Regions from separate parts of the Clostridium gelidum genome, predicted to be linked through region 2. Evidence: a T-box and tRNA genes for the amino acid it is inferred to sense, from the RefSeq annotation. Region 2 holds a T-box; the other holds one or more tRNA genes.
What was found. A T-box is a leader RNA that pairs with one kind of tRNA and senses whether it is charged. The one in region 2 lies ahead of pheS (phenylalanine--tRNA ligase subunit alpha), so its partner is inferred to be a tRNA-Phe.
Positions count from the first base shown of each region.

Region 1: it has a tRNA-Phe gene. The T-box ahead of pheS (phenylalanine--tRNA ligase subunit alpha) is inferred to sense a tRNA for this amino acid. The anticodon was not compared.

Region 1 covers NZ_AP024849.1:5,693,542-5,710,732, forward strand. Annotated here, with positions in the region: tRNA gene psyc5s11_RS26080 (tRNA-Pro) at 88-163, shown strand; gene psyc5s11_RS26085 (HAD family hydrolase) at 238-882, shown strand; gene psyc5s11_RS26090 (peptidylprolyl isomerase) at 1,169-1,915, opposite strand; gene psyc5s11_RS26095 (uracil-DNA glycosylase) at 2,256-2,933, shown strand; gene psyc5s11_RS26100 (DUF3785 family protein) at 2,960-3,370, shown strand; gene psyc5s11_RS26105 (hypothetical protein) at 3,490-4,209, opposite strand; gene psyc5s11_RS26110 (M1 aminopeptidase family protein) at 4,202-6,430, opposite strand; gene psyc5s11_RS26115 (ABC transporter ATP-binding protein) at 6,427-7,296, opposite strand; gene psyc5s11_RS26120 (EamA family transporter) at 7,871-8,197, opposite strand; gene psyc5s11_RS26125 (EamA family transporter) at 8,187-8,510, opposite strand; gene psyc5s11_RS26130 (HAD-IB family hydrolase) at 8,575-9,201, opposite strand; gene psyc5s11_RS26135 (DUF2334 domain-containing protein) at 9,228-10,592, opposite strand; gene psyc5s11_RS26140 (decaprenyl-phosphate phosphoribosyltransferase) at 10,801-11,661, opposite strand; gene psyc5s11_RS26145 (glycosyltransferase family 39 protein) at 11,648-13,177, opposite strand; tRNA gene psyc5s11_RS26150 (tRNA-Phe) at 13,845-13,920, opposite strand; rRNA gene rrf (5S ribosomal RNA) at 13,926-14,042, opposite strand; gene psyc5s11_RS26160 (hypothetical protein) at 14,363-14,845, shown strand; gene psyc5s11_RS26165 (4Fe-4S double cluster binding domain-containing protein) at 14,960-15,619, shown strand; gene psyc5s11_RS26170 (NAD-dependent protein deacylase) at 15,714-16,448, shown strand; gene psyc5s11_RS26175 (DUF2281 domain-containing protein) at 16,670-16,876, opposite strand; gene psyc5s11_RS26180 (response regulator transcription factor) at 17,146-17,191, shown strand, end outside.
Region 2 covers NZ_AP024849.1:3,396,861-3,414,051, forward strand. Annotated here, with positions in the region: gene spoVE (stage V sporulation protein E) at 1-268, opposite strand, end outside; gene mraY (phospho-N-acetylmuramoyl-pentapeptide-transferase) at 295-1,275, opposite strand; gene psyc5s11_RS15500 (UDP-N-acetylmuramoyl-tripeptide--D-alanyl-D-alanine ligase) at 1,337-2,701, opposite strand; gene psyc5s11_RS15505 (UDP-N-acetylmuramoyl-L-alanyl-D-glutamate--2,6-diaminopimelate ligase) at 2,831-4,336, opposite strand; gene psyc5s11_RS15510 (stage V sporulation protein D) at 4,444-6,720, opposite strand; gene psyc5s11_RS15515 (stage V sporulation protein D) at 6,832-9,093, opposite strand; gene psyc5s11_RS15520 (FtsB/FtsL family cell division protein) at 9,367-9,897, opposite strand; gene rsmH (16S rRNA (cytosine(1402)-N(4))-methyltransferase RsmH) at 10,019-10,951, opposite strand; gene mraZ (division/cell wall cluster transcriptional repressor MraZ) at 10,964-11,392, opposite strand; gene pheT (phenylalanine--tRNA ligase subunit beta) at 11,843-14,221, opposite strand; partial or broken gene pheS (phenylalanine--tRNA ligase subunit alpha) at 14,269-15,213, opposite strand; T-box leader at 15,399-15,626, opposite strand; gene psyc5s11_RS15545 (TrmH family RNA methyltransferase) at 15,719-16,513, opposite strand; gene psyc5s11_RS15550 (potassium channel family protein) at 16,531-17,191, opposite strand, start outside.

The DNA of each region.
Region 1 (17,191 bases), 2.3 Mb from region 2:
AAACATATTTCATACATATAATTTAAGTCTATATATCCTTAAATCCTTGACAGAAAATTTCCTTGAATATATAATTATATATATCTTCGGGGTGTAGCGCAGCTGGGAGCGCGCGTCGTTTGGGACGATGAGGTCGCAGGTTCAATCCCTGTCACCCCGACCAAAAAATATTATTAATTATACTTGTTTTAACTTAAGGACTGTTCCTTAAGTTTTTTATTATTTAGGAGGTACTTTATGTTAAACAATATAAAAGCTGCAATCTTCGATTTGGATGGCACTCTTGTTGATTCTATGTGGGTTTGGAGTCAAATTGATGTTGACTATCTTAAAAAAAAAGGATATTCTATGCCTAAAAATTTAAGAGGTGAAATTGTTCACTTAAGCTTTTCTCAAACAGCTGTTTATTTTAAAGAAAAGTTTAATCTCGATGATTCAATCGAAAAAATTTCGAAAGACTGGCACGATATGGCATTTGATCACTATTCTAATAATGTTAAATTAAAACTAGGTGTAAAAGATTTTTTAAATAACCTAAAATCGTCTAAAATAAAAATTGGATTAGCTACTAGTAATTCAATTCCTTTACTAGAAGCTTGCTTGAAAAACAATGGAATTTATGAATATTTTGATTCAATTACAACAACTGATGAAGTTTCTAATGGTAAGGATTGTCCTGATGTATATTTATTGGCTGCTAATAAGCTCGGTATTAACCCAAAGCATTGTTTAGTATTTGAAGATATATTACCTGCTGTACAAGGTGCAAAGGCAGCTAACATGAAAGTTATTGCAGTAAAAGATGATGAATGCTTAGATTCTAAAGAAGACCTACTTAAATATGCAGATAAATATATTCATTCTTTCGAAGAATTGTTATAGATACAAACAGTGAAACTCCGTACTTATGAGTACTAATGCGTATAACCCGCCGAAATTGAATACATATTACAAACTAGAAATAAAGGTAATGCTTTTGTGGAATGTTACATTAGAAGATTTTGATGGCTGTGCTTCTTAATTATAAGTTGTTCCCAAATGCTTGTTCAAAGCTTGCCTTTGAAGCAAGCATTTGGGGCACAACTTATAATCACCCATCAAAATCTTCAGTAACTGGAACAAATGCATTACCTTTATTTCGGCGCGTTATATGTATAAATACAGATAATTATTTTCTTTCTACTCCATATTTACCTTCTAATTCTTTTAATATTTGATCATATTTTGTATGTTGATTTTGTTGTAATAATTGGTTTACAACACCATCTTTTACTTCATCAAAGCTTTTAACTGAAGCTTCATTTTTTGCGTCTACTACTATTAAATGATATCCAAATTGAGTTTTAACTGGATCACTAACAACGCCTATTTCTGCTGTAAAAGCAGCATCTTCAAATTCTGGAACCATCATTCCTCTTGAAAATTCGCCTAAACTTCCACCTTGCTCCTTTGATGGACATGTTGAGTATTTCATTGCAGCATCACCAAAAGATAAAGTTCCATTTGCAATTTCTTCTTTAGCTTTTTTGGCTTCTTCTTCTGTCTTAACTAATATATGTTTAGCAGAAACTGTTGCTGGCTCTCCAAAAGATTCTTTATTATCTTCATAATATTTTTTAACTTCTTCATCAGTTACAGTTACATCAGCTAATATTTTGTTTATTGCCATTGAAGTTATAACTTCTTTTGATATGTTTTCTATAGCATCTTTATATTCTTGTGTTTTGTCTAATTCTATTTCTTTTCCAAACTTACTCATTAATTCAAATGAAATTAATTGTTCTATTAATTGACTCTTTTTATCTTCGCTTTGTAATGCACCTCTTTGTTCTTGAGGATATCTAGTAATTATTGTGTTTAAGTCTTTTTCTGTTATTTCATTTCCTGCAGCAATTGCTAATACTTTATTTTCCATGTAAATTCTCCTTTTATATAATTATTTTTCATATTTCATTTTAATTGAAATTTTATCCGATAGCTAGCATCCGTAACACGCCATCTTATTCAAGTGGGAGATAACGGCTGCACGCTCCTGGACATTGTGCCCCCTGAGGGTATAAGTTCAACTAAATTTAGGTGGAGTATAAAGCTCCACCTAAAAAGTTTCACTTTATACACCTTTTTATTTTAACAGTATCTACAGCTTCTAACAATAATATAAGTAAATAAATTTGAAATTTATAAATAGAATATTTTTTGAAGATGTATTATACATAAATTTGTCATAAAATGTTATAATAATCTTGGGTGATGTTATGTCTGAAATATTAAAAAATGATTGGAAAATTTATTTAGAATCGGAATTCCAAAAATATTATTATATTAAATTAAGAAAATTTCTAGTAAATGAATATAATTCTAATGTTGTTTATCCAAAAATGTATGATCTTTTTAACGCCTTACATTTTACACCTTATGAAAATGTTAAAGTTGTCATATTAGGCCAAGATCCTTATCATGGTCCAAATCAAGCACATGGACTAAGTTTTTCTGTTAACCCTGGTGTTAAAACTCCACCATCTTTAGTTAACATTTATAAAGAGTTAAATACTGATTTAGGTTGTCATATTCCAAACAATGGTTACTTAAAAAAATGGGCTGATCAAGGAATTCTATTGTTAAACACAGTACTTACTGTTAGAGCTGGAGAAGCTAATTCTCATAGAAATAAAGGATGGGAAGAGTTCACAACTAAAGTTATTGAAGTATTAAATGACAAAAATACTCCTATAGTATTTATTCTTTGGGGTAATAATGCTATTTCAAAAACTAGCTTAATTACTAATCCCAAGCATCATATTATAAAGTCAGTTCATCCTAGTCCACTATCTGCATCAAGGGGATTCTTTGGTAGTAAACCATTTTCACAAACAAATAATTTTTTAATTTCTACTAACCAAACACCAATTGATTGGCAAATTGAAAATATATAAATAATTTTTAATGGGGAGGTCATATTATGGATTATAAATTTATCTATGATGAGAAAGAATACATTCTAACAGAAGAAAATTGCGAAGGTATATTTTTCGATGAAGAAAATGAAGTTACAGGTTTATCTTTAGATACAATATTAAGTGCTTTAAAAGAAGGCATTGACGTAAACTTTTCAAATGAATATTATGCAGGCATTTGTTCTTGTGAAACTCAAGAGCAAATAAATAAATCTTATCGTTACTTAGAATATCACTTTTATGTGTATACAAAGAATAAGGAATATGTATTAAACACTCTTGGTGAAGAATATAAAAGTACATCTTTTAATACACTGTTCAGTTTAGGTAAAATTGATGATAGTTATATAGTTAATGTAACTGTATGTCCTAATTGTGGTACTTATTCAATAGAAGTGGATCAATGTGAAGTTTAATATATTTTAGGCATATGAAAAAAATAATTTAAGTCTTAAAGTTACATTCTATGCACTTTAAGACTTAAAAAATCTATAATTTTAAAAGTACAGCGTCAATCCCTTTTCACTTTAATAATCTATCGATTATTGGATTTCTTTCTTATGCCAGCTGGCAACATCATCGCAACTCCAACCAATCCATAAACAAACTTTCCAATTAGTACATTTGCAGGTATAGAAAACGCCGGTTCTACTATATCAAGAGATGCTGGATACTTTGCAAAGAAATTGCCTCCAAACAAATCAACTACATATGGTAGTGGCAAATAATTAATCAATAGAACTGCTACCATAAGTACAAAAACTATTCCTTGATGACATCGTCCCCCGATAACTCCCAAACCAAATATAAATAACATAGCTGGTAATAATGTCACGACTGTTGGCAACACAAGACTTCCAAAGCTTGTGAAACGAAAATTCACTCCGTAAAACCACAAACTATATCCAATTGGCACAACAGAAATCAAAACAAATGCTATAACAATAGTTCCAAATCGTAGCATCTGAAATTTAAACGGATTAATAGGTGTTGCTTTAGTCAAAGTCTGTACACTTTTTTCCTGCTTTGAATAAAGAAAAGAGATAAAAAACAGCAAAGCAACAAGCAAAATCGGCAACTCTTTAGCAATATACGCTCCATAGCTCCAGCCAGAGAATGGTGCTGTATTTGCAACCCCTAGAATAATATCTCCACTCATAATTTGATGGCTATAAAGAGCAGAAATAATCAGAAGTCCTAAGAAAAATTTATTTATAATAAGTCTTTTAAGTTCATATTTAAATAATTTACTCAATGTTTAAGTCCTCCTCTTTAAGATTGCTGGCATCTAAAAAGTCCTGCCATGTAATTCTTTTTGTTTTAGAACTATTCTCATACAGCTTTCCTAAAATTTTATCCATATTTTCTTCACCACCAACTAATTTAGAAGCCTTCAAAATTTGAAGTGGCAATTTTTCATATTCACGTACAACTCTGTTGCATCCATTAATCTCATCAGCATATTTTTCTGGAAGTATTTTTAAATATTCTGGATGTCTATTATAAAAATTATTATCTTGCTCGTATGCCCCCTTCTTCCATACATCCACATAATTTTCTTTAGCATATTCTTCACCATGTGTTTCTTTAGCAATTCTATAGGTTGTATAAACAGCAAGTCCTTCTGCAGACCAATTTTTGTTATTTCCGCCTTCACCTATATTTTGAAAACTCCACCATTGATGAGAAATTTCATGTCCCATAACCTCAGCTTTTGTTGCTGCTCCTCGTGACTCATTGCTTAGGTTTTTATCACTAAAGCTGCTTTCTGGCATTGTGCTAAGATTTGCCAAGCCTAATCCAGCCCCCAAAAACACAGTTCTTTCTGCTATTATTAATGGATTTCCAGAAGATACATTATGCAGTTTTCCATAATGAGCAGTGCAAAATTTAATGGTATCATCCATAACTTTTTCAGCATTCATATTTTTCATGCGCTCTTCCATTTTACTGCTATAATAAAACTCTATAGGCATACTTTCATCACCAATATTCTTCAGAACATAATCACCCCCCATTATAGTAGCTCCACAGCCTCCATCAAGCTTAAAAAGCCAAGTTTTATTTTTTTCATCCTCGGAAAGCAGTTCTACTTTATTGTTAGCCACATTTACAACTGGTTCATCATTTGCATCATCATCCCTTAGATACGGTTCCCCATACACAATTGGTATAAGCCCTGATGGCATAGTAAATTTGCCTGTAACTGGTGACCCTTCCTTGCTGTCTTCGATTCTAAGACATGGGTAAATTGGATTTTGCCCATAAATATCTATGCATTTGTCATTGATATCATTAGGTGCAAAAGTAAGATCACCTTCTTCTTCTCTCAGTTTAGGCACCCCACTATATTCCACTAATAAGCTTATTTTAGGATCGTCAGGCAATGTAAATATAACGTTGCTTTTTTTATCATTATAATTCTTAAATGTAATCTCTTTTCCATTTGCTGTAATGTGATGAAAAGCAAACCCTGGATTCGTAGTAAGTTTGCATTCTTGCTTACTTCCACTCAAATTTTGAATAGAATAAGCTGCCTTTCCCGAAAGGCTTCCTTTACTTGTATTAAATGAAATATCTAAATCAGTATTCGATAGTTCAAGCTCTTTATTAAAGTCCTCTGAATTATGATAAGCTTCAGATTCCAAATAAATATTAGGTTGATTTTTATAAGCTAAGACACTGCTGCTAATTAGTACCACAGCCAATAAAGGAATATAGACTTTCTTTGAATTATATAAAATTGACCTAAATAAGCCTTTACCATATTGCCGTACACATAATAATCCAATTACCCATAGTGTGCCAAATACTAAGAACCAAAACAAACGACTATGCTCCATTAAACGAAATACTAAATCATTACTAAAATCATCTGAAAGTACTGGCATAGGCGGGTTTATCCAATGTAAAATATTGTTCCTTTTGAACCATTTGCTAAAGCCAACTAACATAAGCGCAATGAATGTAATCATACTCATATCTATACGAGAAAAAATCTGATAAAATGCAGAAATCACTATACTTGATAATAAAACAGAAGGCAACATTAATAGAAAGAAACTATTCCAATAAGTATATGCATCAAAAACATTACCCATTTTCATAAATGTATATGGAAAATAAATTACTGCTGCAATAGAAACAGAAATAATAGCTGCTACAAATAGAGATAACAATTTAACTATATTCAATATTAATGGTGAAACAATGCTATTTGTTAATGCTCCAGTTTCATATTTGCGTACCCTATCAAATTCTAGTAAAGTTAACATTGCAAATAAAATTCCACCACCTATTGCTCCTGCCATCGCTGGATTTGCAATCAAATCTCCAGATATAGTTGAAGTAATTGTTGTTTTATACAACTTATATCCTGCCATTGGACAAAACATAGTTAATATCATTATTAAATAAACAATTTTTGAGTGAAAAATACGATTTAATTCTACTCTTAAATAAGAAATGAATTTCATGATTCCATCGCCTCTTTTCCCATTATAAGATACATATACGCATCTTCAAGAGTAGGCTCCACAGCTTGTGCAAAAGCTGGCAGTGTTTCTGCTACAATACGACAGGCAATTCCTCGTGCTGTATTTACTCTTGCTGTTATCTTATATTGTCCCTTTGAACTTTCTCCCATTCTTTCTTCAAAGACTCCAACATGATTATGGGCCAAAGCAATCAATTCATCTGGTGTGCCAGTAAACAAAATCTGCCCATGATTAATGACAATCAGTTTATCGCACACTGATTGTACATCTTCAATTATATGAGTAGATAATAAGACTATCTTATTCTGTGCCATTTTGGAGAATAGATTTCGAAAATTAATACGTTCCTCAGGATCTAGTCCAACAGTTGGTTCATCAAAAATTAATAATTTAGGATCCCCTAAAAGAGCTTGAGCAATTCCTACACGCTGCCTTTGACCTCCTGATAAAGTAGAAATACGTGCTTTACGTCTTTCCTTAAGATTTGCTTTCTCAATGACTTCTTCAATAATCTTCTTACTATTTTTTATTCCTTTTAGTGCTGCCATGTAATCTAGAAACTGCCAAACAGTAAGTTCATCATAAAGTCCAAAAGATTGTGGCAGATACCCTAAGCTTGCTTTTAGCTTTTTTTCATTCTTAAGTAGTTGCACACCATCCATAAGAATTTCCCCACTAGTTGGTATCAACCCTGCTACAAGCAACCTCATAAGTGTTGATTTTCCTGCTCCATTTGGTCCTAAAAGTCCAATAAGGCTTGGGCTTTCAATATTTACTGAAATATCCTGTAGAGCTTTTTTCCCCTTTGGATAAGTCATATTTAAATTATTAACTGAAATCTTCATAATGTTTTGTCACCCTTCCTTTTAAATATCCATATAAAAAGCATCATTAAGCATATAACACAAAACAGCCTAACATCTTGACTTCTCACTCTTGAATATACCTTAACAAAGTTTATTATTTGTTTTTAATTTGGAAATATAGTATATAAAATCAAATATTAACCTGCTACTTTTATAATAGGACATAAAAATTAAGAAAGTGTAATCTAAATTATTAAGAAATTCGAAAGAATTTATTGCAGGCTAGTTGGTTATTAGGAATCATAAGAATCTATAAATAGATTTGAATACTGCAAGATTATCAAAGAACATATTTAGGTTTATTGTTTTTAATTATAACTACATTAGGCACAATCAAAAAGACCAAGCCTAGGCGCACGTTTATCTTCACCTAAAGATCTTCCTTCATCAATAGAATTAATATTCATTTCTTTTTTCTTCTTGTTATAATTTTCTAAAGAAAAGACAAAGTAGAAAGGGATTGCTTAGTGTAATCCCTTTCTACTTTTTTATTACCGTTTTGCCAATATAAATTATTGTACATTTCTTAAATTTCAAAATTCACGGATGAACCTTAATTAATATATAAAAAGCATAATCCTAATGTAATAAATAATATTCCTAATGCATTATATCTTGTTATCTTTTCATTAAATACATATTTTGCTATCAAAGTAGTCCAAATATATGTAATAGCATTACAAGGAAAAAGTATTGTTAATGGGATATACTTTAAAAGTATTATATTTAATATTGCGCCTATACCATAAAAGGTTGCTCCAATTATTAAGCAACTATTTATTTTATTGTTTTGGGCAGACGACTTTTTAAAAAATGTTCCGCCTAAAGCTCCGCACAAGGTCATAATTATTATAAGTAACAATTTCATACTATTTATCATAACTATTAAAAAACACTCCTATAATTATTAAAATAACTGCTATAATTTTGTTTGGTGTTATAATCTCATTTAGAAAAAAATTGCCATAGTACATAGATATTAAATATGATGTACACATAAGTGGGTATGCTACTACAAGTTTTTCTTTTTCAAAAGATTTAATCATAAAAATGGCACCAAATCCATAAAACAAAAAGCCTATGGGTAAAAACATAAAATTATTCACACCTATTTTCCATATTAGCTGACCTGTAGCTGTTAAAAATGCTGATATTAACATTAGTATAATACCGATTCTGATTTTCATTGCCATAAAAAATCTCCTATTTCCAATTCATTTTTATTTCACTATAAACGCGCCTATTTCTAATTCATTTTTATTGCCATATAAACTCTTGTATTTCTAAATCATTTTTATTAACCTTATATCTATTCTTAACTAAAGATAACATAGGCTTATCTGATAAAGAATCAGAATATCCAAAGGAATTATCAAAATCTATTTCTAAATTATTTTCATTTAAATAGTGTTTTATCCGATTAACCTTTTCAATACCTTTGCAATTTTCACCATGAATTTTGTTAATATATTTTCCATCTACTATCTTAAGTTTAGTTCCTATTATCACATCAATGGAACTATTATTTTTAAAATATTGTAAATATACTTCTGGTGAAGCTGAGACTAATAAAATACAGCATCCTTGCTCTTTATGAAAGATTAATCGTTTCATAACTTCTGGATTAATTTTTCTTAATACTATAGTCTCATAAAATTCTTCTAATTCCTTTTGGGTCAAATATTTTAGAGGTAAATATATAGCTTCCTTAGCGTTTTTTACATCTATAATTTTCAAGAAATATAGTACTATTTTCACTAAAATTATAGGTGTATAGAATATGAGTACTGGTTTTTTACTAATTGCAAAAAATAACATTAAAAACATAGAATCTCCATTTATTATTGTATAATCGACATCAAAAATTGCAAAACAACTTTTCATTAATTCTATCACCTCCTATATTTTTATTATTTATCTATAAGTTCATCAATATGAACTGTTGTATATTTATTAGATTTAAGTGTTTTAACTATTTGTTGTAATGGAGAATTTTCATCATAAGTTACATTTAGTTTGCTGTTTTTTATATCCGAATTTATATAAGCTAATTCAACATATGGATGATAGTAAAAACTATGCAGTATATCATGATTATCATTCTTAAGCTCATTAGTTATAGATGAAGGATCTGAATTGTGTACATATCCTAAAGGTGTTGGAACAAATAAGTGATAATCATCAGATCTATATATGTTGTTTTCTGAACCATCAAAAGATTCATATATAAATTGAAAATAGTCTTCAATGACTTGTCTTTGAAGGTCACTTTTACTGTAGTGAGGGCTTTCAAAATAGGAAATAGGAATATTTAAAGCACTTGCAGTATCAATTCCGTTTTCAATGACAGTTCTGGCTTCATGAATTGAGTTATTTACATCTTTAGACATCTCCTCTCCAATTGCACTTTTTTCATCACCATGTTGATGAGTATAACCATGAAGTCCTATTTCTCCACCTTTATTAATAAAATAATCTAAAATGTTAACAAATCCTACATTTACTATATTATTATTTGTTAATAAATCATTATCAATATTATCTTCTGGAGACTTAAATCTAGGAATCCAACTAATATGAAATTTAAGACCTTCAGAATATAGGAAATCCACCATACATTTTACTTTTGTTTGATTTGTGTCTATAGAATTTGAACTATTACAAGCAAAGTCTTCCAATCTAATTAAAGCAACTTTATCACTATAGAATTCTGAAGAATCTTTAGGTAATTTACTATTACTAGGAATCAAACTAATATTATTATTTTTAAAATCAAACACAGCAATTAAATTAAAAATTTCTTCTATATCTGAAATACAAATATAATAAGTACAATTTTTCTTTATCAAGGTACCACGAAGAGAGCTTGTCTTAGAATTTTTTTCATAAAAATTTTCAGTTAATGAAACTTTATTATCATTTTTTGATAATAAAATAGAATTATCAGAAATATCAATAGTATAATCGAGCTTATTACAAATGAAATCAAGTGGTATATAGTATCTTTGAGCCTTAAGTAACATAGGCACATTAGTAATATTAGTTTCATTTAAAATATTTAAGGTTACACCACTAATTTCCGTTACAGGTTTATCTGTAAATTTAATTTTTGGAGTATATATACTTGTAAATTTATTCTTAGGAAGTGAACTAGAATAAACAGTGTTATTTATAATAATTAAAGTATTTTTCAAAGAAAATATTTTAATTATTATACATATACATATAATTATCACTAAAAAAGAAAAAATATAGGGTTTTAGATTCCTTTTCATATGTTTTATCGCTCCTTCTAATTGTGTATAAAGTGATTCTTAATTTTAGGTAAAGTTTTCTCTCTAAATGTAAAAAAACATTTATCCTAAAAGAATATATGAGTTCTCACAAAAACTCATTAGAGCCTGTGATTACTCTGTCCTATCAATTAATTTTATATTGGATAGTTAAAATTTTTATAAGAAAGTTAACTTCCCCTATAATATCCTATATATTTAAAATAACAATACAAGTACATCCCCATAATAATATACAATTAAAAAGTTGCTTATCTTTTAATACTATTTCTGCTGGATTTCCACCGTCTTTTTTAGAGTACATTAAGTAATAATATCTTAAAACTCCAAAAATAATAAAAATGGTCGTCCATATAAAGTTATCATTACATGAACCTAATATACAATAAATGGAATATGACATAATGGTGCATGTTAAAGCTATATTTATAAATTGATCTAGCAATTTTTCAGTATATTCAGCCAAATTTTTTCTATGAGAACTAGCATTTTTACCCAAAACAATTAGTTCATTTCGTCTTTTTCCAAATCCTAAAAATAAAGATAGAAATAATGTACATAAAATTATCCATTTAGAAATTTCAACTTGTGTTGAAATTCCACCTGCAAGTACTCTTAAAATAAATCCTAGCGATATTGATAATATATCAATTAAAAAAATATTTTTAAGCTTAAAAGAGTAAATTATATTGTTTAATAAATATAAACATATAATAATAGCTATATATTTATTTAGACTAATTGCTATTGTTAATGATATGAAACTTAACAATATTCCTATTATTAGAGCTTGAAATAGACTGATTTTACCACTAGCAATTGGTCTGTTACATTTTACAGGATGTTTTTTATCACTCTCTTTATCTACAATATCATTAAGTACATAAACAGCAGATGATATACAACAAAAAGATATAAATGTAAGAAAATTATTCCATAATAGTTCAGAATTAATTAAATTGTTTGAAAAAATTATTGGTCCAAAGACAAAGAAGTTTTTAATCCATTGTTTAGGGCGTAATAATTTTATGGTGTATTTAAAATTCTCCATTTTCTCCTCCATTACTAATTACATTGCTATTTGTATTACCACTAACCTTGTCTTTACTAAAAGATGTCATAGCTACTATTATAAAGATCCACGAAAAAGGATAGGTATATCTATCTTGTGATTCTGTTAGTAAACATTGAAGAGAAAGACCACAAAACATAATATAAAAGAAATCAATTTTATAATTCCTATTTTTTTTATTCTTATATAATCCAATATAAGAAAGGATTAAAACTGCAATGTAAAATATCTGTGTGTAAATTTGCATATCATCACTTAATTTCATTAGATCTCTGCCTTCTGTTTTGCCCATTATATCTAAATAATGTTCTTTATTATAAGCTTCATTAAGCCCATCCTGCGACCAACAAACACCTCCAAAGTCTCCTACAGACCATTGTTTACCATATTTTAAAATATAAAATTCCAATAATTCTTTTTTGGGTGTTGTTGTTAACCTTTGTTTTATAATTTCTTTTGCAGCTTTATCTAAATTGTCATAATCTCCATCATATTTATCTATTAAACTACAATCTTCTTCATTCCAACCGCCTCCTGCTTCAATATTTGTACCCTTTAGCACTGACATGCTCATTGGCTCCATCGCATTCCAAAGATGATTCTCTGTTATATTTAATGATATTAATACATAGCTTACAATTACATAAGGAATTACAAACATTAATATAACTAATAAACTTTTAATTATTTTCAGTTTTATCTCTTCTCTGAAATATAGGAAAATATACATCAAATAAGCAATGATCATTATATAACCAAGAGGTCTAAAAAGGTGCATAGCACTTAAAGATAAACCTGATATTGAAAAAAATAAAAGTTTATTTTTGTTATCTCCATTTATTGCTTTAAAAAACATTAATATACTTAATAACAAAAATGGCATAGCCATATTTTCAGAGCAATAAACATTATTATAAATAATCATAGGTGGATAAATTGAACTTATAAGCAATACCCAAATACTTTTCTTTTTGCCTCGAAAAATTTCTTTTGATATAAAAAATATTAATATTATGTTTAACATAGAAAAAATAATATTTATAAATCTTATAGCTATTAATGGTAATGGATTAGAAAAAACTCTTATAATTAAAGAAAAATATAAAACTGTTATACTCATGTGCGGAAATCTAGCAAAATAACTATAATCCTTAAACATATAGGTATCACCATGTGAAAAATCTTCTGCACATATAAACATTCTATTAAAGTCGCTTATAGGAATACTATCAATGTTATAAAACCATAAGAATCTTATAACAAAAGCTGTAATCAATATGATAGTAATAATTAACGAGTTTTTATAATTGTTTTTCAACAAATAATATGTTGCTCCAATCAGCAGAATTGAAATAAAAAAACAAAAAATTGAAAATGATAAATTATCATCATCTTTTAAATGTAAGTAAACAATACTTCCTATTAAAGGAATTAGAAATAAAATTTTTAGGCTTAAATTTAAAAATTTATTAAATTTAGAATCTACAGTAATCATTAAACATCCCCCCTTATTAAATGTAACCTTATATTTTAATAGTAGGATATAACTATTAAGAAAGTGTAATCTAAATTATTAAGAAATTCGAAAGAATTTATTGCAAGCTAGTTGGTTATTAGGAATCATAAGAATCTATAAATAGATTTGAATACTTCAAAATTATTAAAGAACATATTTAGATTTATTGTTTTGCATTATAACTACATTAAGCAATCAAAAAGACCACACCTAAGTGACACATTCACATTCGCCTAAATATCTTCCTTCATCAGTATCATAAAAACAAACAATGCTTAAAGTACTCCAAACTTTTCATATTAATTAGATTTTAAGAAAAAAAATCCCTTTTCGGGGACTATGAAAGTTTAAAACAGAGGAAGGTTAATCTTCATCAATCCAATATGAACCTTCCTCTGTTCTCCTAAATAATAAAAATCTGCAATACAATTAGGGCACGCCATTGCTTGCATGCCCTTTCTTTTACAATCTTTTTTCATTATTTATCATATTTAAATCTACTTCGCAGATTATGTATTTCTGCTACTTTTCAGAGTTATAATTTCAAGGGTCGCGATGCACCCCAAATGACACATTGTCCATAGATTTGACTTTATTATAATTTTCTATAAAATGAAAAAAACACTAACATAAGTTAGTGCTTATATGGTGGCTCGAACTGGAATCGAACCAGTGACACGAGGATTTTCAGTCCTCTGCTCTACCGACTGAGCTATCGAGCCATCTTACCTGGCAACGTCTTACTCTTCCACACAGTCACCCGTGCAGTACCATCAGCGCTGTAGACCTTAACTGTCCTGTTCGGAATGGGAAGGAGTGTTACCTCTACGCCGTCATCACCAGATACAAGTAGTATTATATCGAGATATGGGGATTCTGTCAACACCTTTTCTAAAAGTTTTTTTATTTTCTTTCATTTGGACATAATTATACTAAATATCGTGACAATTTTCATACGAAAATCAAGAGATTTAGGATTATATTTCTTGTTATCATTACATCCTATTAATTAGTTTTATTAATACATATACCTACGTACTATCACATAAAAAGTGCTTAATAAATGTCTTAAATACACTAAGTGTATAGTATCTGTATATCCGGTGAGATATTTTGTAAATTATGTTATAATAAGTGCTAGATAAAATTATAATCTAATGAACAATGGTAAATTATGACGAGGGAAGTGCTATTTTGAACTACTCAGATTTAATGAATTTAGAAAATATATATTTAAATAATTTAGAAGAGCCACAAGAAAATTTTCTTAGGCTAACTTTTATTAAGAGTAAAACAAATGTTATTTCTGAATCAATAAATATTGGTGACAAAGTTATTAAAAATGTGCATTCAATTGATTATGATTATACAATTCCCTTAATACAAATTGATTTTGAATCATACATTGGATATTCGATTTTAAATGAGAGTTTTACATCCATGGATCATTATGAGGAATTTGAGGGTAAGGCATTTAGAATTTACAGAAAATCAAGGTATTTAGATTTCATAAAGGTTGGAACGTTTGCGTCAGAAGATTATCCCGGTACATTTAAACATTATGGGATTGTCTGCCTTAATCATATAATTGATATTGTTTCAGTATCAGAACCTGTTATTAAAGAGATACAAATAAGTGAGCCTTAGATAAATTTTGATGAACTCATTAAAAAGTGTCAATCACAATTTTCTTAAATTGTGTCTCAACAATATTTAAAAGCGAAGTGAAGAAAAACATTTTATATAAAAGGAGCACTACATATGATTGACTTATACAGTTGTATTTTAGAGATTTTCAAGAAAAATTCTGATATTCTATTTGGTATTTCTAATATAAGTTTTAGTGAATATAAATCAGAATATAAATGTGCATTAGTTTTTGCTATTCCTCATACAGAATTATTGAGTATAAATAATTATAAAGAAGAGAAATTTGAAAGTTTAATATGCGAAGCGCGTGATTGTATTAATTCGTTATTAGAAGAAATTACTACCCTATTAAAAAAACACAAAATTCAATATTACATACCACCTGTTGCACAATCAAGTGAAGAAACACTCATTGCGCCATTTTCATTTAAATTTGCAAGTGTAAATGCAGGTTTGGGATGGATAGGTAAAAATGATGTTTTAATTACAGAAAAGTATGGACCAAGAGTACGTTTATCGGCAATATTAGTTAATTATGAATTGCCAATAGGAAGTCCTATTATACAGAGTGGATGCCCACCAGCGTGCAATATATGTATCAAGGCTTGTCCTCATAATGCATTAACTGATTACCAATGGAATATAGGCGCAAAACGTGAGGAATTAATTAATTATAAATTATGTAATCATAAAAGAAGCCTTTATTTAAAAACACATCATAGAAAACATTCTTGTGGATTATGTATGGTATCATGCCCTTTGGGACTATAAAAATATATTAAGTTTGATTTGCTTTCTTCTTTAAATGTATAATAAATTAAGAATAATATATTCTTTTATCTAGAATTATAGTTGGAGGTATTTTATGAGTATTGAAAAATTATCAAAAATTTTAAAGGAAAGTAACAACATAGTTTTCTTTGGTGGAGCCGGAGTATCAACTGAATCTAATATTCCAGATTTCAGAAGTTCAACCGGATTATTTAATGAAAACCTCAATGTTACATTTACTCCTGAACAATTAGTATCGCATTCATTTTATATTAGATACCCAGAAGAATTTTTTAATTTTTATAAGTCAAAACTTATTTATCCAGAAGCTAAACCAAATGGCGCCCATTTAGCATTAGCTAAACTTGAAGAAATGGGAAAACTAAAAGCTATAGTAACTCAAAATATAGATGGACTTCATCAAATGGCAGGAAGTAAAAATGTTTTTGAGCTTCATGGATCTGTTCATAGAAATTACTGTACTAAATGTCATGAATTTTATGATGCAAAATTTGTTTTAGAAGCTAAGGGTGCTCCTACCTGTACTAAATGTGGTAGCGCTGTTAAGCCAGATGTAGTACTTTATGAGGAAGGTTTAGATGATAAAGTAATTAGAGGTGCAGTAGATGCAATTTCTAAAGCTGATACTCTTATTATTGGGGGAACTTCACTTGTAGTTTATCCTGCTGCCGGACTTATAGAATATTTTAGAGGTAAAAATCTTGTACTTATAAATAAAAGCTCTACTTCTGCTGATTCCAAAGCTGATTTAGTTATTAATGATTCTATTGGTAAAGTCTTAAGCGAGTCAATACAGTTAATGAAATAAAATAGTGAACGATAATTTGAGCATAATAAAGATCACTCAATCCTTATAAGAATTGAGTGATCTTTATTATACTTAAATCTATACTTGATTATTCTCCAAGCTTTAGCCTTAGGGACGAAGTATGACCCAAAATAGACTAGCATACTGACTTGTTATTTCTTTTACCATCCCTTAGCCTTCGGTAAAAATACTAATTATTTTATCAGTCACTTCTTGAATTTTTATAAATTTTTCCAAGCTTCATCCTCCTCTGGCTTAAGCCAGTCTTTACTTAAACTTTTTTCACTTGCTAAAGTTATATTATCAATTTTAAAATTATTATTGTTTACTTTTTTAAATTGTATAAAATCTATATAATCATCTAGTTCTTCCAAAAGATAAGGTGGTAAACTTTCTATCTTCTTTAACAATGTTTCTCTATTAATCATTTAAATCACCCTCCTTTAGCATTATATTCAATTAATATTATAACACATACAATAATTAAATCTCCAAATATAAACTTACATTTTTTTGAATTTAAGTAATAGTAATTACTTAACTATTAATAAATGAATTCTTTCGATTTTCTTAAGAATTTAGCTTATACTTTTGTAATATTATTGCCTTAGTATAAATATATAGGATTTATTAATTTCTATTAAGTTACACCATATGGTAAAATAAGATTAAATTTCAAAGAACTTTGGAGGAAAACATGAAAAATTATAATATTTTAGTTGTTGATGATGACAAAGCAATAA
Region 2 (17,191 bases):
TACAAGCTATCATTATTGCTAATGTGTATTTCTTTAGCTTATGATAATCAAAACACATCGCAATTGCCATTACTACAACTCCTATAACTGCTGATATTAACTGTTTTTTCAAAAATAACATACTGTCCTGAAACATAAACATTGAGTAATAAGAACTTGCAGAATATACCATAACTACTCCTATAGTTAAAAGTAATGCTACAGAATAAAATATCCCATAATCTATTTCACCCATTTTTCTTTTTCTCTTGGACCTAATGACTTTCATACATAAATCCTCCAAACCTACTTAACTTAAATTGCTATAAATCCTATAATACATAAAATTGCTGTAATAGTAGAAAATACTGTTACTATCTTTACTTCACTCCAACCCACTTGTTCAAAATGATGATGTATAGGCGACATTTTAAATACTCTTTTGCCGGTTAATTTAAATGAAGTAACTTGAATTATAACAGATAAAGTTTCAATTAGATAAATACCTCCAACTATAATTACAAATAGCTCCATCTTAAGCATTAATGCTAATGTTCCTATAACTCCACCAAGAGCTAAAGATCCTGTATCGCCCATAAATATCTTTGCAGGGAAAGCATTGAATTTCAAGAACCCAAGTAATGCACCAGCCAATGCTATTGCAAAAATTGCCACTTCATAATTTTCTGTTCTAAAACCAACAATCCCAAAGAAAGTTAGCACTATCACCGTAACTGAAGTTGCAAGCCCATCTATTCCATCTGTTAAATTTACTGCATTTGTTACAGCAGCATAAAAAATAACTATAAATGGTATGTATAACATACCTAACTCTACTCTAAATCCATTGCTTACAAATGGGATTAAGATATCTGTTCCTATATATTTATATCCATACCAAGCAAAAGCTAATGAAAATAAAATTAATAATATCATTTTTTGTGCTGATTTTAATCCCAAATTATCTTTGTGGATTATCTTTAACATATCATCTAAAAATCCAATAAATCCAAATGCTAAAAATGCATATAAAATTATCATTTCTTTATCCATAAGCTTATGTCCCATAATTAATATAGTAGTAGCTACAGAAATGAAAAATATAAGTCCACCCATTGTTGGAGTTCCAGATTTCTTTTGATGGCTTTTAGGTCCATCTTTTCTAATGTTTTGCCCAAACTTCAATTTGTGTAATAATGGTATAACTATCGGTCCAAGTATTATTGAAAATACAAATCCCATTATTAGTGGTGCTAAAATTTTTGAGTTAATTAATAAATTTATTGTTTCCCCCATCTAGTGTCGCCCAAGGCATCTAAAAAAAGATACCAAATTAAGGCAAGTCACCTCCTTCGTTCTATTTTATTTTTTCTATATATTTAACTATTTCTTCAAATTTTTCACTTCTTGATGCTTTAACTAAAATAGTATCCTTTTCTTTTATCATACTTGCTAAAGTTTCCATTAACTCTTGTTTTGTTTCAAATACCATTGTTCCTTCTTTGAATCCTTCTTCATAGTACTTTTTAAAGTCTCCTGTAGTTAACAAAATGTCTATTTTTCCTTTTGCAAATCGTCCAACTTCAGTATGAGCTTCTTTTGCATAATCTCCAAGTTCCCCCATAGTTCCAAGCACTGCTATCTTTCGTATACCAGAATAATTTTCAAGTACTTTAAGTGCTGCTTTCATAGAATCAGGATTAGCATTATATGAATCATTTATAATTGTAAAATTATTTCTATTTACAAATTCAAGTCTCATTGATGTTGCATTAAAATTCTCAAGACCTTTTTCCATTTCTTCAAATGTAAGCCCAATTTTTTTTGCTATTTGTATTCCTACAAGTGCATTTAATACATTATGTTCTCCAACCATATTTAAATTAAATCTATAACTATCCTTATTTCTACTAACTGCATCAAAGGATGTAGTTTCACAGGTTAAATCTATATTTTTAGCATAAAGATCATATTTTTCATCATAACCTATTTTTTCTATGTTAAATTTATCACCTTCCTTAACTGTTTTTAACATATCATTTTCACAGTTTATTATTAAGGAGTTTTCATCATCAAAATAATCAGTTATACACATCTTCTCTTTAAGTATATTTTCTCTACTCTTTAAATATTCTATATGTGCTACTCCAATATTAGTTATTGCTGCAACATCTGGTAATGCAATACTTGCTAGTCTATTAATTTCACCAAAGTTGCTAGTTCCCATTTCTAGGACTGCTATATCATACTCTTTTGAAAGCTCAAAGATCATAAGCGGCAATCCAATTTCATTATTAAAATTACCTTGTGTTTTAAATACTTTGTATTTCCCACTTAAAAATGCAGCTACTAAATCCTTAGTTGAAGTTTTACCAGTAGAACCTGTTATTCCAACAACCTTTATTCCAATCTTTTTTCTGTAAAACCTAGCTAGGTCTCCTAGGGCGCTTTTAGTATTTTTAACTTTAATGATAGTTACCCTATCATTTAATTCTTCAACTTTAAATTTCACTTCATCAATGATTATTATAGATGCACCTTTTTCTATAGCATTACACACATAATCATTTCCATTAAAATTTTCTCCAGTTAATGCAATAAACAAATTATCTTTTTCAATTTTTCTTGTATCTGTAGAAATCTTATTAAAATTCCCTTCATTATTATTAACTAAGATTTCTCCACTTATTGCTTCAACTATTTCTGATAAACTTAAATCCAACTTCATCTACCCCTTCTTTTCAATTGACAATTAACAATTAACAATTAACAATTGTAGTACAATTTCCTTCGGAAATTGAATTATTATATTTATAAAAATTCCTTGCATTTTTTATTTATATTATTTTTTTCAAATCCTGAAAGGATTTGTTCCATAAATGTTAACTGTAAATTGTTCATTGTTAATTGAATCAAGTATTTCCTTGACAACTTCTCTTTCATCAAAATGTATAGTTTTATTCTTTAAAATTTGATAAGTCTCATGCCCTTTACCAGCAATAACTATTACATCGCCTTTGTTTGCAATATTTATAGCCTTTTTTATAGCTTCTTTTCTATTTTCTATTACTATATATTTATCTTTATTTAGTGAAGCTTCAATATCTTTTATAATATCCATTGGTTCTTCACTTCTTGGATTATCAGATGTTATTATAGTAACATCTGCAATATCGGTTGATATCTTACCCATTTGTGGTCTTTTCACTTTATCTCTATCTCCACCACAGCCAAATACTGATATTAGCTTTCCATTTGTAAATGCTTTAGCCGTTTTTAATATATTATCAAGTCCATCTGGAGTATGAGCATAATCTATTATAATTTCATATGGTAGCTTATATTCACTTGCTACTCTTTCACATCTTCCTGGGACAATTACTTTTTCTATTCCATTTTTTATTGCGTCATTTGGAATTCCAAGTTTAAAGCATGCTGCAATTGCACCTAATGAATTATAAATATTATATTCACCTGGTATATTCAAAATAAACTGCTCATTTTTCCCAAGATTAAGTTTGAATTTAATATCTCTGCTTCCCATTTCTTCATCAAGTGCCTTAAAATCCGAATGTTCTTTTACTGAAAATGAGTATATATCATCTGTTTTTAAAGCATTTAAATCACTAATTACTTGTTTTCCATAATTATCGTCAATATTAATAATTTTTATTCTAGACCTATCAAATAATTTGAATTTTGCTTTATAGTAATTCTCAAATGTCTTATGAAAATCTAAATGATCTCTGGTCAAATTTGTGAAAATGCCAATCTCAAATTTGACCCCATAAACTCTATCTAACTCTAATGAATGAGAAGATACCTCCATAACACAATATTCTACGCCTTTATCTATCATCTCACAAAATAATTCTTGTAACTCTAGAGATTCTGGAGTTGTTCTTTCAGTATGAATCTTTTCGTTTCCTATATAATTTGCAATAGTTCCAATCAAACCAACTTTTTTATTATTAGCTTCTAAGATATCCTTTATCATAAATGCAGTTGTAGTTTTTCCATTAGTTCCTGTTATACCAATTATCTTCATTTTACTGCTAGGGTTTTCATATAAATTCGCTCCCATTAGTGCTAGTGCTTTTCTCGTATCTCTACTCTTAATAATAGTAATTTTTTTTTCATTAATTTCTACATCGTCTTGAATTACTACTACTTTAGCTCCATTTTCAATAGCTTTATCAATATATTTATGTCCATCAGTTGCATATCCCTTGATACAAACAAAAATATCAAGTTCTTTAACTTTCCGACTATCATAATTTATTTTATTAATTTCTACATCAATTTCACCTTGAATAACTTCATAATCTATTCCATTTAAAATATTTACTAAATTCATATATTTTTCTCCTAACATAGTTTTTTCAATTAATATAATAACTTTAACAGTTAACGTGGAAACCCATTGAATTTCTCAAAAGATCAAAGTGTCTGTTCTACATATCTTTAATCTTTATAATCTGAGCTTAAAGTCAATTTAACAGTTGTTCCTTTACTTATAACTTCCCCTTGATCAATATCCTGTTCTGAAACCGCTCCATTCCCATCAAATGTAGATACTATTCCAATACTTTTTAACAAATAAGTTGCATCTTCTTTTGAATATCCCCTAACATTTGGCATTACAACATCATTATTATAAGTCGCATCACTACTTGTGTAAAGAGTTATTTTGGAATCTTCCTTTACTGAGGAACCTGGATATGGAGTCATATTTACTACTTTTTCTCCATCTCCATCTATATTACAATCTAATCTTGCATCTTTTAATATTTTCTTAGCATCTGCAACTTTCATATTCCTAACTTCTGGAATAACAACATCTTTAGTAATTTTTTTACTATTTTCATCAGAAAACTTGCTATTTAGATAGTTAAAAATATCAGTAAATAATGATTTAGCATATGGTACTGCTACTTGTGCTGCATAATACTCACCATTTCTAGGTTCATCAACAGTTATCATAATAGTAACTTTTGGATCACTAGATGGAGCCATTCCAACGAATGAAGATATATACTTGCCTTCTCCATATTTGCCGTCAACAACCTTTTCAGCTGTACCAGTTTTGCCACCTATATGATATCCTTCAATAAAAGTCCCTGTTCCTGATCCCCCTGTTACAACTCCTTCAAGATAAGTTCTAAGTTCTGCTGTCTTTTCCGGACTTGCTACAATAGAAGTTTTAGGTTTAAAAACTTCATCTACAATATTGACATTATTTTCGTCATTATGAGTCACTTCTTTCATTATATGTGGCTGAATAAGTGTTCCTCCATTGGCAATAGCATCAAATGCAGCCATATATTGAACCGAATTTAATGTGTTAGTTTGACCAAATGATATTGTTGCAAGGTCTGCAATTGAAACTTTATTAACTGGTTTTACAATTCCAGGCGCCTCACCTGGCAAATCAATTCCACTTACCTTTCCAAATCCGAATTTATCAATAGATTCACATAACTTTTCTTTACCAATCATTTTCCCTAATTCTACAAACCCTACATTTGATGAATTTTGAATAATTTGAAGTAAATTTTGAAGTCTATTTTGTTGTTCCGCGTCCTTTACCGTAATCCCTCCTATTGATATTGATCCATTATCTACAAATTGTGTATCTTTATTAACAATATTATTTTCTAGACCTGATATAGCAGTAATTACTTTAAATATAGATCCTGGTTCAAAGGTATCATTTACTAATCTATTCCTCCACATTTTTTGTATTTTTTCATTATTATCTTTTCCATCAAATTTTTCTGCACCATCACGTGGATTATTAGGATCAAAATCCGGTTTGTTAACCATAGCTAATACTTCTCCTGTTTTAGGATCCATTATTAGTATTGAAACTGCTTTAGCTTTATTATTTTCATAACACCGCTTAGCTATATTCTCAGCAATATTTTGAATATTTTCATCAATAGTAGTAGTAACATCTTTACCATTTATAGAGGATGTGTACTGTGAACTTGTATAGGGCAAGTCCCTATTATTTTTATCAAGTTCTGCAATTTTCATTCCAGGAATTCCTGATAAATATGAATTATATTGAAGTTCTAATCCAGTTAAGCCTTTACCGTCAGAATCAGTACTTCCTAGAGCCTGTGATAAAAAGTTATTATTGGGATAATATCTTTTTGTATCTGGTGAAACTACAACTCCATTTATATTAAATTCTTTTATTTTATCTGCTACATCTTTTTCTATTTTCCGTGCCACAGTAACATATCCTGCATCTGCTCCACTTGGAAGTTTTTTTTCTATTTCTGATACATCCATATCTAATACCTTGGCAATTACAGGCGCAATATCATCAGTTTTTAGCCCACCATCTCCTGTAGGCACTGGAATGCCTACACTTTTCATATGATCAATTTCTTTGATTGGAATGGATTTTAATGGTCTTTTCAAATATGCACTTAACGATTTTAAATCGAAATCTATCCTGTAAACATTAGCAGACACAGCAAGTTCATTTCCGTATCTATCTAGAATTCTTCCTCTTTTAGCATCTATTTTCAATTCACTTGTCCATTGTTCTTCTGCTTTTCCTGCATAATCTGCTCTTTTAACTATCATTATATAAGATAGCCTAATTATTAATATTGAAAAAATAACCGTTAATGAAAAAGCTGTAACTATCATTCTCTGACGCATTTTTGCTTTATTTATATACTTTCTCTTTCTCAATGCCTGTTCCTCCACTAAAAAATATAGCATGTGAGCATTCCCACACGCTAGTATTTCATCATTTATCTAATTTGTATAAAACTTTTTACAAATATGACTATCTTAACTTAAACAAACTCAAAATCTCTCAATTAGTTCCTTTTAATCTTTATAATCTGAACTTAATGTTAATTTAATGGTTGTCCCTTTAGTTATAACTTCGCCTTGTGAAATATCTTGTCCTGATACCATCCCACTTCCATCAAAAACAGCTACCATTCCAAGATTTTTCAGAAGCAAATTAGCATCTTCTTTTGAATATCCTCTAACATCTGGCATTACGACATTATTATTATAAGTCGCATCACCACTTGTGTAAAGATTTATTTTCGAACCTTCTTTTACTGAATATCCTGGATATGGTGTCATCTCTATTACTGACTCTCCATCTCCATTCATATTAAAATCTAATTTTGAATCTTTTAATGCTTTTTTAGCATCTGCAATTTTCATCCCTCTAATTTCTGGAATTACAACATCTCTAGTAATTTGACCTAGATTTTCATTTGAAAATTCACTATCAAGGTAATTAAAAATATCTGTAAACAATGTTTTTGCTGGTGGTACCGCTACTTGTGCTGCATAATATACACCGTTGCTTGGTTCATCAATAGTTATCATAATAGTAACTTTAGGATCAGAGACTGGTGCCATTCCAACAAACGATGAAATATATGCTCCTTCTTGATATCTACCATTAATAACCTTTTGTGCAGTACCTGTTTTACCTCCAATATGATATCCTTCTATAAAAGTTCCTGTTCCAGAACCTCCAGTAACAACACGTTCAAGGTATGTTCTAAGCTCTGCGGTTTTTTCAGTGCTTGCCACTGTAGTAGTTTTTGGCTTAAAAGTTTCATCAACTATATTAACATTATTTGCATCATCATGAGTAACTTCCTTCATAACATGAGGTTGAATTAAAGTTCCTCCATTAGCTACAGCATTAAACGCAGTCATATATTGAACTGAATTAACTGTATTTGTCTGACCAAAAGATATTGTTGCAAGGTCTGCATCAGATACTTTACCAACTGGTTTTACAATTCCAGGGGCTTCTCCTGGCAAATCTATCCCACTAACTTTTCCAAATCCAAATTTATTCATAGAAGCACATAATTTTTCTTTACCAATCTTTTGTCCTAATTGTACAAATGCTACATTACATGAATTTTGAATAATCTCCGGGAAATTTTGAAGTCCATGTCCTCCTGCTTTCCAGCACTTTGGATTAATACCACCAACAGATATTGATCCTGGGTCATTGAATTGTGTATCCTTATTAACAACATTTTCTTCTAATCCTGTAATCGCTGTTACTACTTTAAATATTGATCCCGGTTCAAAAGTATCATTAACCAATCTATTTCTCCACATTTTTTGCAGTTTATCACTATAATTTTCTCCATCAAAAGATTCTACTCCTTGATATGGACTATTAGGATCAAAATCAGGTTTATTAACCATGGCTAAAACTTCTCCAGTTTTAGGATCCATAACCAATATTGATACCGCTTTAGCTTTAGTATCATCATAAGCTTGCTTTGCTGCCTTTTCAGCAAAATATTGAATTTTCTCATCAATAGTAAGGGTAATATCTTTACCATTTACCGGTGATGTAAACTGAGATATTGTATAAGGCAAATCCCTATTGTTTTTATCAAGCTCTGCAATCTTCATACCAGGAACTCCTGATAAATATGAATTATATTGAAGTTCTATTCCAGTTAAACCTTTATTATCTGGATTAGTAGTTCCTAGTACATGTGCTAAGAAATTATTATTAGGATAATATCTCTTTGTATCTGGTGAAACTATAATTCCGCTTATATTGAGTGCTTTTACCTTATCTGCTTGTTCTTTTTCTATTCTTCTAACAACTGTAGCTGACCCTGCTTTTGCACCACTTGGAAGTTTAGTTTCAAGTTTACCTTTAATCATTTCTACATCCAAATTTAATGCTGTTGCAATTAAAGGTGCTATATCAGAAGTAGTTAAGTCCTCATCACCTCTTGGCATAGGTATTCCGACACTTTTCATTTTTTCAATTTCTTTTGCTGGTATTTGACTTAAATCTCTTTCTAAATATGATCTAATAGAATTTAAGTCAAAGTCAACTCTATAAACATTGGCAGATACAGCAAGTTCTTTTCCATTTCTATCTAAAACTCTTCCTCTTATAGCATCAATCTTTACTTCACTTGTCCATTGTTCTTCTGCTCTCGCAGCATAATCAGCTTTCTTAACTATCATTATATAAGAAAGCCTAATGGTCAATATCGCAAAAACAACAGTCAACGAAGCGGCTGCCATACTAATCCTTTGACGCATTTTTGCCTTATCTTTATAATTTTTCTTTTTCAATATCCATTTCCCCCATGCACTTTCTTTTAGGCACATGAAAATAAATAACAAGTCCAAAGTTGCCCTGAATATTTTTCAACAGGCAAAGAGACGAATTGCCCTCATAGCAGGCCTATTAGGTCAATTTGCCGACGTGAGCTGTGAACCCAAAAAGTCTATGATTTGGGTGTGAATCACTTACTCAAGAAGAGCGTTATATGAGTCGAGCTTTCTTTATAATGGAAAATAGGATGGCAAATAGACTTGTTATTTTTTTGATTGTACCTTACATAACTATTTTACTAAATCCATCAATTTAGAGAACAAATTACTTCCCTTAGTACTATTGTTAGAACTATTGTTAGAGCTATTAGATTTTATGTTTTCAAAATAGTTTTGTGAAAAGTCAATTCTCACTGTTTCTTCTTTATTAGGAATAGACATAGCTAACTTACTTGTAGCTTTTTCTTGAATATTCTTTAAAGAAGAAGATTTTACCAATTTTACTTTTAACGCTTCATTTTCTTCTTGTGTTTGAGTAATTTGAGCATTTAAATTACTAACTCCATTTTGCATATTGTAGACTTTGATATCTCCAGTAATGGTAATTAATCCCAGACTAAATATAACTACTGCCACAGTAAAGACATACTTTCTATCGTTCTTTCTTATTTTTCTTAATATAATATTTTTATTTTGTATATTTTTTCGCCTTTGTATTTGTTTATACTTCTTATTTGGTCTACGTACGCTACTTTTTCTTTCTGGTGCTGATACTGTACTACCCTTTATATAATCATATTCTCTTTCCACCAATTTATTCACATCCCAACTTATTTATAACTTAATATTAAGTTAAACTCCATTCATATGAAGTATATTCCACATTTGACTCTTAGTTAAACTTATCCCCTAAACGTGCACAATGTTTCCCCTAATGAAAAAATCATAATTTCTCAATTATCCTAAGTTTAGCACTTCTACTTCTTGGATTTTCTTCAATTTCTTTTTCAGTTGGTATTATTCCCTTTTTAGGCATAGTCTTAACCACTGGTGATTTTCCACAAGCACAAATCGGAAATCCTTTTGGACAAATACATGGATTTTCTAATTCTCTAAATTTAAGTTTTACTATTCTATCTTCTAAAGAATGGAATGTTATAATAGCCATTCTTCCGCCCTTATTTAATCTATTTATTCCATCTTCTATAGTTCTATTTAATATTTTAAGTTCCGAATTAACTTCTATTCTAATAGCTTGAAAAGTTCTTTTTGCTGGGTGAGGTCCATCTCTTCTCAGCCTTGCAGGAATAGCAGCTTTAATAATATCTACAAGTTCAAATGTTGTTTCAATAGGCTTTTCTGCTCTTCTATTGATTATAATATTGGCAATTCTTTTAGCAAATCTTTCTTCACCATAATCTTTTATTATTTTATATAATTTTTCTTCGCTGTAATTATTTATAATTTCATAAGCTGAAAAATCACTATCTCTATCCATTCTCATATCTAATGGTGCATCATGCATATAACTAAAGCCTCTTGAAGCTTCATCAAGTTGATATGACGAAACCCCAAGATCCATTAAAATTCCATCAACTTTCTCAATATCTAATTCATTCAAAATACTATCTATATTGTAAAAATTATTGTGAACATATTTTACATTTTCAAACTCTTTAAGCCTCTCTTTAGCAGCTTTCAAAGCATCTTGATCTTGATCTATTCCAATTAATGTTCCATCTTTAGATAAATGCGATGCAATATGAGATGAATGTCCTGCACCGCCTAAAGTACAATCAACATAAATCCCATTTTCTTTTATATCTAATGCGTCTATACATTCATTTAATAATACTGATACATGTTTAAATTCCATAATCAAAACTCCTTATATTCCTAAATCATTCATTTTTTCTGCAATTGAATCAAAATCCATATTTGACTCATTGTATTCATTCCACTTTTCTTTGCTCCATATTTCTACTCTAGACAATACTCCAATACTTACTATGTCCTTTTCTATCCCTGCATATTCCTTTAAATTTTGTGGAATCAATCCTCTTCCTTGCTTGTCCAATTCAATTTCACAAGCACCTGAAAAAAAGAACCTTACAAAAGATCTTGCATCCTTGTTTGTTAAAGGCAAAGTTTTCATTTTTTCTTCTAGTACTTTCCATTCTTCAAGTGGATAAGCGTAAAGACATCCATCAAGACCCTTTGTAATAACAAACGTATTACCAAGACCATCTCTAAGTTTCGCTGGAACAATTATTCTATTTTTAGGATCTAGACCGTGTTGGTATTCTCCAATGAACAATATTCTCAGCTCCCACTTTGATAGATTTCATACTTTTCACTCTATTATAACCCACTTTGCACCACTGTGCACCACTTTATCTATATTATTCTATAAAAATATAGTATTTCCTCCCTAAAATAAATATTTTTTTAATATTTATTCACTTTTAATTTATGTTTTAATGGAATATATATATATAATCTGAATTTTTTTCTTCAATACCTTAAACGTAATAGATTCTTAAAAACAAAAATAAACTGCCTTAGAATAAATAAAATTTATTCTAAGGCAGTTTATTAAGATAGTTTTAAGGCACATGAAAATAAATAACAATTCCAAAGTTGCCATGAATATTTTTCATCAGGCAAGGAGACAAATTGCCCTCATAGCAGGCCTATTAGATCAATTTGTCGACGTAGCATGATGAAAATAGTCTGGCAAATGGACTTGTTATTTTTTTGATTGTACCTAATCTCTTAATGTAGCTCCAAGTTTGTATTCAAGAGATCTTAGTATTTTTTCATGGACTTTATTAACTTCGTTATCTGTTAATGTCTTATTTTCATCTCTATAAGCAATTGCATACGCTATGCTCTTCTTACCATCTGGTATTTGTTTTCCTTTATATATATCAAATAGTTCTACTTTTTCAACTATATTTCCACCAGCTTTGCGTATTGTTTCATCAATTTCTTGAACTAAAATAGCATCTTCAACAAGTAATGCAATATCTCTTGTTACTGCTGGGAATTTAGGTAATGGTTTATACTTCTTATCCATATTAGAACTTTCATATAGTGCATCTAAATCTAATTGTGCTACAAAACATGGTACATCAAGTCCATAATTTTCACAAACTTCTAAATGAACTTCGCCTAAAGTTCCAGCTACATTTTTCCCTATAACAAGTTTAGCTGTTTTCCCTGGATGATAGCTTACATTTTCACTTTCTCTTTCATACTTGGCATTTTTTATTCCAAGACCATCTACTATATTTTCTACGGCACCCTTAAGATCTAAATAATCACAGTCTCCATACATACCAATAGTTATAATGTTCTTTTCTGTTGGAAGCTTAGTATCATCTTCATTCTTTATATATACTTTTCCCATTTCGAATAATCTAACATAAGAATTGTTTCTAGAATAATTTCTCCCTAAACTTTCCATCATTGAAGGAAGTGTTGTTGTTCTCATTACACTATAATCTTCACCTAATGGATTTCTTATTTTAACTACATTTCTAAGTTCACTATCTTCAGGTAAAATAATTTTATCAAATACCTTTGGTGATACAAATGAGTAACTTATAGATTGGTTTAATCCACTACCTGTTGCAAGTAATACTACTCTATTATCTAAAATGCCTTTTCTGTATCTTGGTTCTCTACCAGTAGATGCAGTGAATATTGTTGCAGGAATATTTTCATATCCATAAATCCTTGCAATTTCTTCAGCTATATCTTCTCTAATTGCAATATCAACTCTAAAAGTTGAGGCTGTTACAACTAAATTTTCTCCATCAATTTTTGTAAATAAATCAACACTATCTAAACATCTTTTCATTTCTTCTTTAGAAATGTCAGTACCAAGGAAAGAATTTACCCAATTAGAATCAACAATTACTGTTCCTGCTTCTTTTTTATTGTTGTAAACATCTATAGTTCCTTCCATAACTTCTCCAGCCTCTAATTCACAAATCAAAGCGCAAGCTCTGTTAATTGCAATTTCAGCTAAATTAGGGTCAATATCTTTTTCAAATCTGCTTGAAGCTTCACTTCTTAAGTTTAATTTTTTAGAGTTTACTCTAATATTAGTTCCATCAAAGTTTGCACATTCAAATATAACTTCTATAGTATCTTCCTTTATTTCTGAATTTAATCCACCCATTATTCCAGCAAGACCAATAATTGTATCGCTGTCTTTTATGCAAAGCATAGAATTGTCTAAAACTCTTTCAGTTTCATCTAATGTTGTAAATTTTTCATCAACCTTTGATCTTTCGACCACAATCTTGTTAGATGAAATTTCTCTTTTATCATAAGCATGCATTGGCTGACCAATTTCTAACATAACAAAGTTTGTAATATCAACTATGTTATTTATAGGTCTAATACCTGCTTCAAGTAATCTTTCTTGTATCCAACCTGGTGATGACTTTATTTCAACATTTTTTATTCCTCTTGCCATAAATCTAGAACAAAGTTCATCCTTAACTTCAACTTTTAATTCATCATTAATGTTCGCAGGATTTAAAACTTTATACTCTACGTTTGGCATTTTATATGTTATTCTAAGTGCTGCTGCAGTTTCTCTTGCCATACCAACAATACTTAAACAATCAGGTCTATTTGAAGTTATTTCAAAATCTAAAATTGCTTTATTAAGCCCTAGAACATCTTTAATATCTGCCCCAAGTACTGTATCAGAAGGTAAAATCAGCAATCCATGAACTGGTTCATCTCCAGCTGTTCCAAGTTCTTCTTCTGAACAGAACATACCCTGCGATACTTCTCCTCTAAGCTTTCCTTTTTTTATTTTAGTTCCATCAGCTAAAGTTGAGCCATGAAGTGCAACTGGTACTATATCTTGCTCTTTCATATTTGTTGCAGCGGTAACTATTTGTATTTCTTCGCTTCCTATATTAACTTGACAGATGCTTAATTTTTCTGCATCTGGATGTTTTACTATTTGCACAATTTTTCCTGTAACTACTTTTTCAATTACATCTCCTTGAGTTATAAGTTCTTCAAGTTGTGAACCAGTTAAGGTTAATTTATCTCCTAATTCTTTAGGACTTACATTTATTTCAACATAATCTTTAAGCCAACTATATGGTACTTTCATGTTTTTTCCTCCTTAATTTTACCTTTGGGTGGTTATGTGTATCATTTCTAGAATTGATCTAAAAATCTAACATCACTTTCATATAATAATCTTATATCATCTATTCCATAATTTAGCATTACCATTCTATCAACACCAAATCCGAAAGCAAATCCGCTATAAACCTCTGGGTCAATACCACAATTTCTAAGTACATCGGGATGAACCATTCCGCATCCAAGAAGTTCTATCCATCCACTGCCTTTACATACTCTACATCCTTCTCCACCGCAAACAAAACAAGTTGCATCCATTTCAGCTGATGGCTCTGTGAATGGAAAATGATGTGGCCTGAATTTAGTTTGAACTTTGTCACCAAACATTTTTTTTGCAAACAATTCTAAAGTTCCTTTTAAATCTGCAAAAGTGACTCCTTTATCAATAACCATTCCTTCCATTTGATAAAATATAGGCGAATGAGTAGCATCTACTGAATCTGATCTATAAACCTTACCTGGAGATATCATCTTTATTGGTGGTTTTTGATTTTTCATAGTTCTAATTTGAACTGGTGAAGTTTGAGTTCTGAGTACTATATTATCATTAATATATAAAGTATCTTGCTCACTTCTTGCAGGATGATTTTTAGGAATATTTAGCGCTTCAAAATTGTAATAATCAAGTTCTACTTCAGGACCATCCTCAATTGTAAATCCCATTGAAATAAATATTTCTTCCATGCTTTGAAGTGTTAAATCTAAAGGATGTCTTTTTCCTATAACTTTTTTCTTTCCTGGAAGTGAAATATCTATAGTTTCACTTGAAAGCTTTGCATTTCTTTCTTTATCTTTTATATTTTTTATAGTTGCATCTAATTTTTCTTCTACTAGAGCCTTAGCTTCGTTAACCAATTTTCCGATAAGTGGCCTTTCCTCAGGCGATAATCCTCCCATACTTCTTAATATTGTAGTAAGTTCACCTTTTTTTCCTAAGAACTTAACTCTGATTTCTTCTAATTCAGTACTTTTCATAGCTGTTTCAATTTGTTTTACTGCAAGTTCTTGTAATTCTTTTAATTTCTCTTTCATAATAAAAATCTCCTTTCAACAATTACAATGTAAACTTTCTTTAAATTGCGCATTCAACACATAAATATTTACATTGTTTAATTTTTTGCATAAAAAAATCATCCCCCATAAAAAGGGACGAATTATCCGCGTTACCACCCTAATTGGAGCTTTTAATAAAAAGCTACCCAACTCAATTAATATTAACGACTTCTTTTGCCGCTAGCTACTACTAAAATTTTCACAGCTAGAACTCCTGAGCGAACTTCAATATTATATTATTTAAGAAGGCTTGCAATCTATGACCTTCTCTCCCTTAAAACTTTTCTAATATCTACTTTCTCATTCACAGTTTTTAATTATTTAATTAATACAACCTAATTATACAAATAAACAATAAAAAATTCAATAGTTTATTTCATTTTCATCTATAAATTAACATATATTAAACTTATTCACTGTCCCATAACCTATCTTGTCTTACTTTTTCGTACATTATAACAGATGTTGCTATAGCCACATTTAAAGATTCAGCATTTCCCGGCATTGGTATTTTAACTTTTGTATCTGCTAAATCCAAGACCTCATTGCTAACCCCATTACCTTCATTTCCAACTGTTAAGATCACCTTGCCTCGTAAATCTTCCTCAAAAAAATCCTTATCTGTATCAAGTGAAGTTACAACTAAATTAAATCCATCTTCTTTTAAGTTTTTAACTAAAGATAAATTATCATCATCATATTGAATCGGAATATAGAATATTGAACCCATTGTTGACCTAATTGTTTTTTCATTATATATGTCAACTGTTCCTTTAGTTAAAATTATTCCTTTCACTCCAGCTGCATGTGCTGTTCTAATTACAGTACCTAAATTGCCTGGATCTTGCAACTTATCGCAAAGTAAATAAAACTCTCCATTAGCATTTACTGGTATTATATTCATATTTATGACTGCAAGTATCCCCTGTGGATTTTCTGTCGAAACAAGCTCTTTAAATAAACTTTCATTTATTTTATAAATTTTTATATCTTCCGTTATATAATCTAGTAAAAATTGATCAATCTTTCCCAAAGCATCTTCTGTAACAATTAAATAGTCTATATCTACTTTTGCTTTGAATGCTTCTTGAACTAATCTAAATCCTTCAATCATATATTTACTACTTTTACTTCTGTTTTTTCTTTCTTTAAGCTTTTTTGTCTGCTTAAATAAATTATTTTCTTTGCTTTCAATACATACCAAAGTCTTACACCTCAAAACTATTTACTTTTTTTGCCTAGCATACTTTCAAACTTGCTTAGATCCTCACTAGTACCAAGAGCTACTAAAACATCTTTATCTTTTATTACATATTCTGCTGAAGGAGATACCTTTATGCTATTCCCATTTTTTACTGCTACCACATTTATACCATATTTTCCTCTTATTTTTATATCTTTTATTGATTTATTATTCCACTCGCTTAATGCTTCAATTTCTACCATACTGTGTTCTGCAGATAATTCTATATAATCTAATATATTTGAAGATACTAAGTTATGAGCTACCCTTACTCCCATATCATGCTCAGGCAAAATCACTCTATCTGCACCAATTTTATATAAAACTTTAGCATGCATGTCACTATTACCTTTTGCTATTATATATTTAACGCCCATTTCTTTAACTAATAGAGTTGCCATTATGCTAGCTTGAATATTATTCCCAATAGTTACTACTGCTACATCAAAATTTCTAATGCCTAAAGTTTTTAATGAATTTTCATCAGTTGCATCCATTTGTACAGCATGAGTAACATTATCTGCAATTTCTTGAATTCTATCTTCATCCTTATCTATTGCTAATACATCATGGCCTAAATTATATACAGTTGTAGCTATTGAAGCTCCAAATCTACCAAGTCCAAGTATAACAAATTGT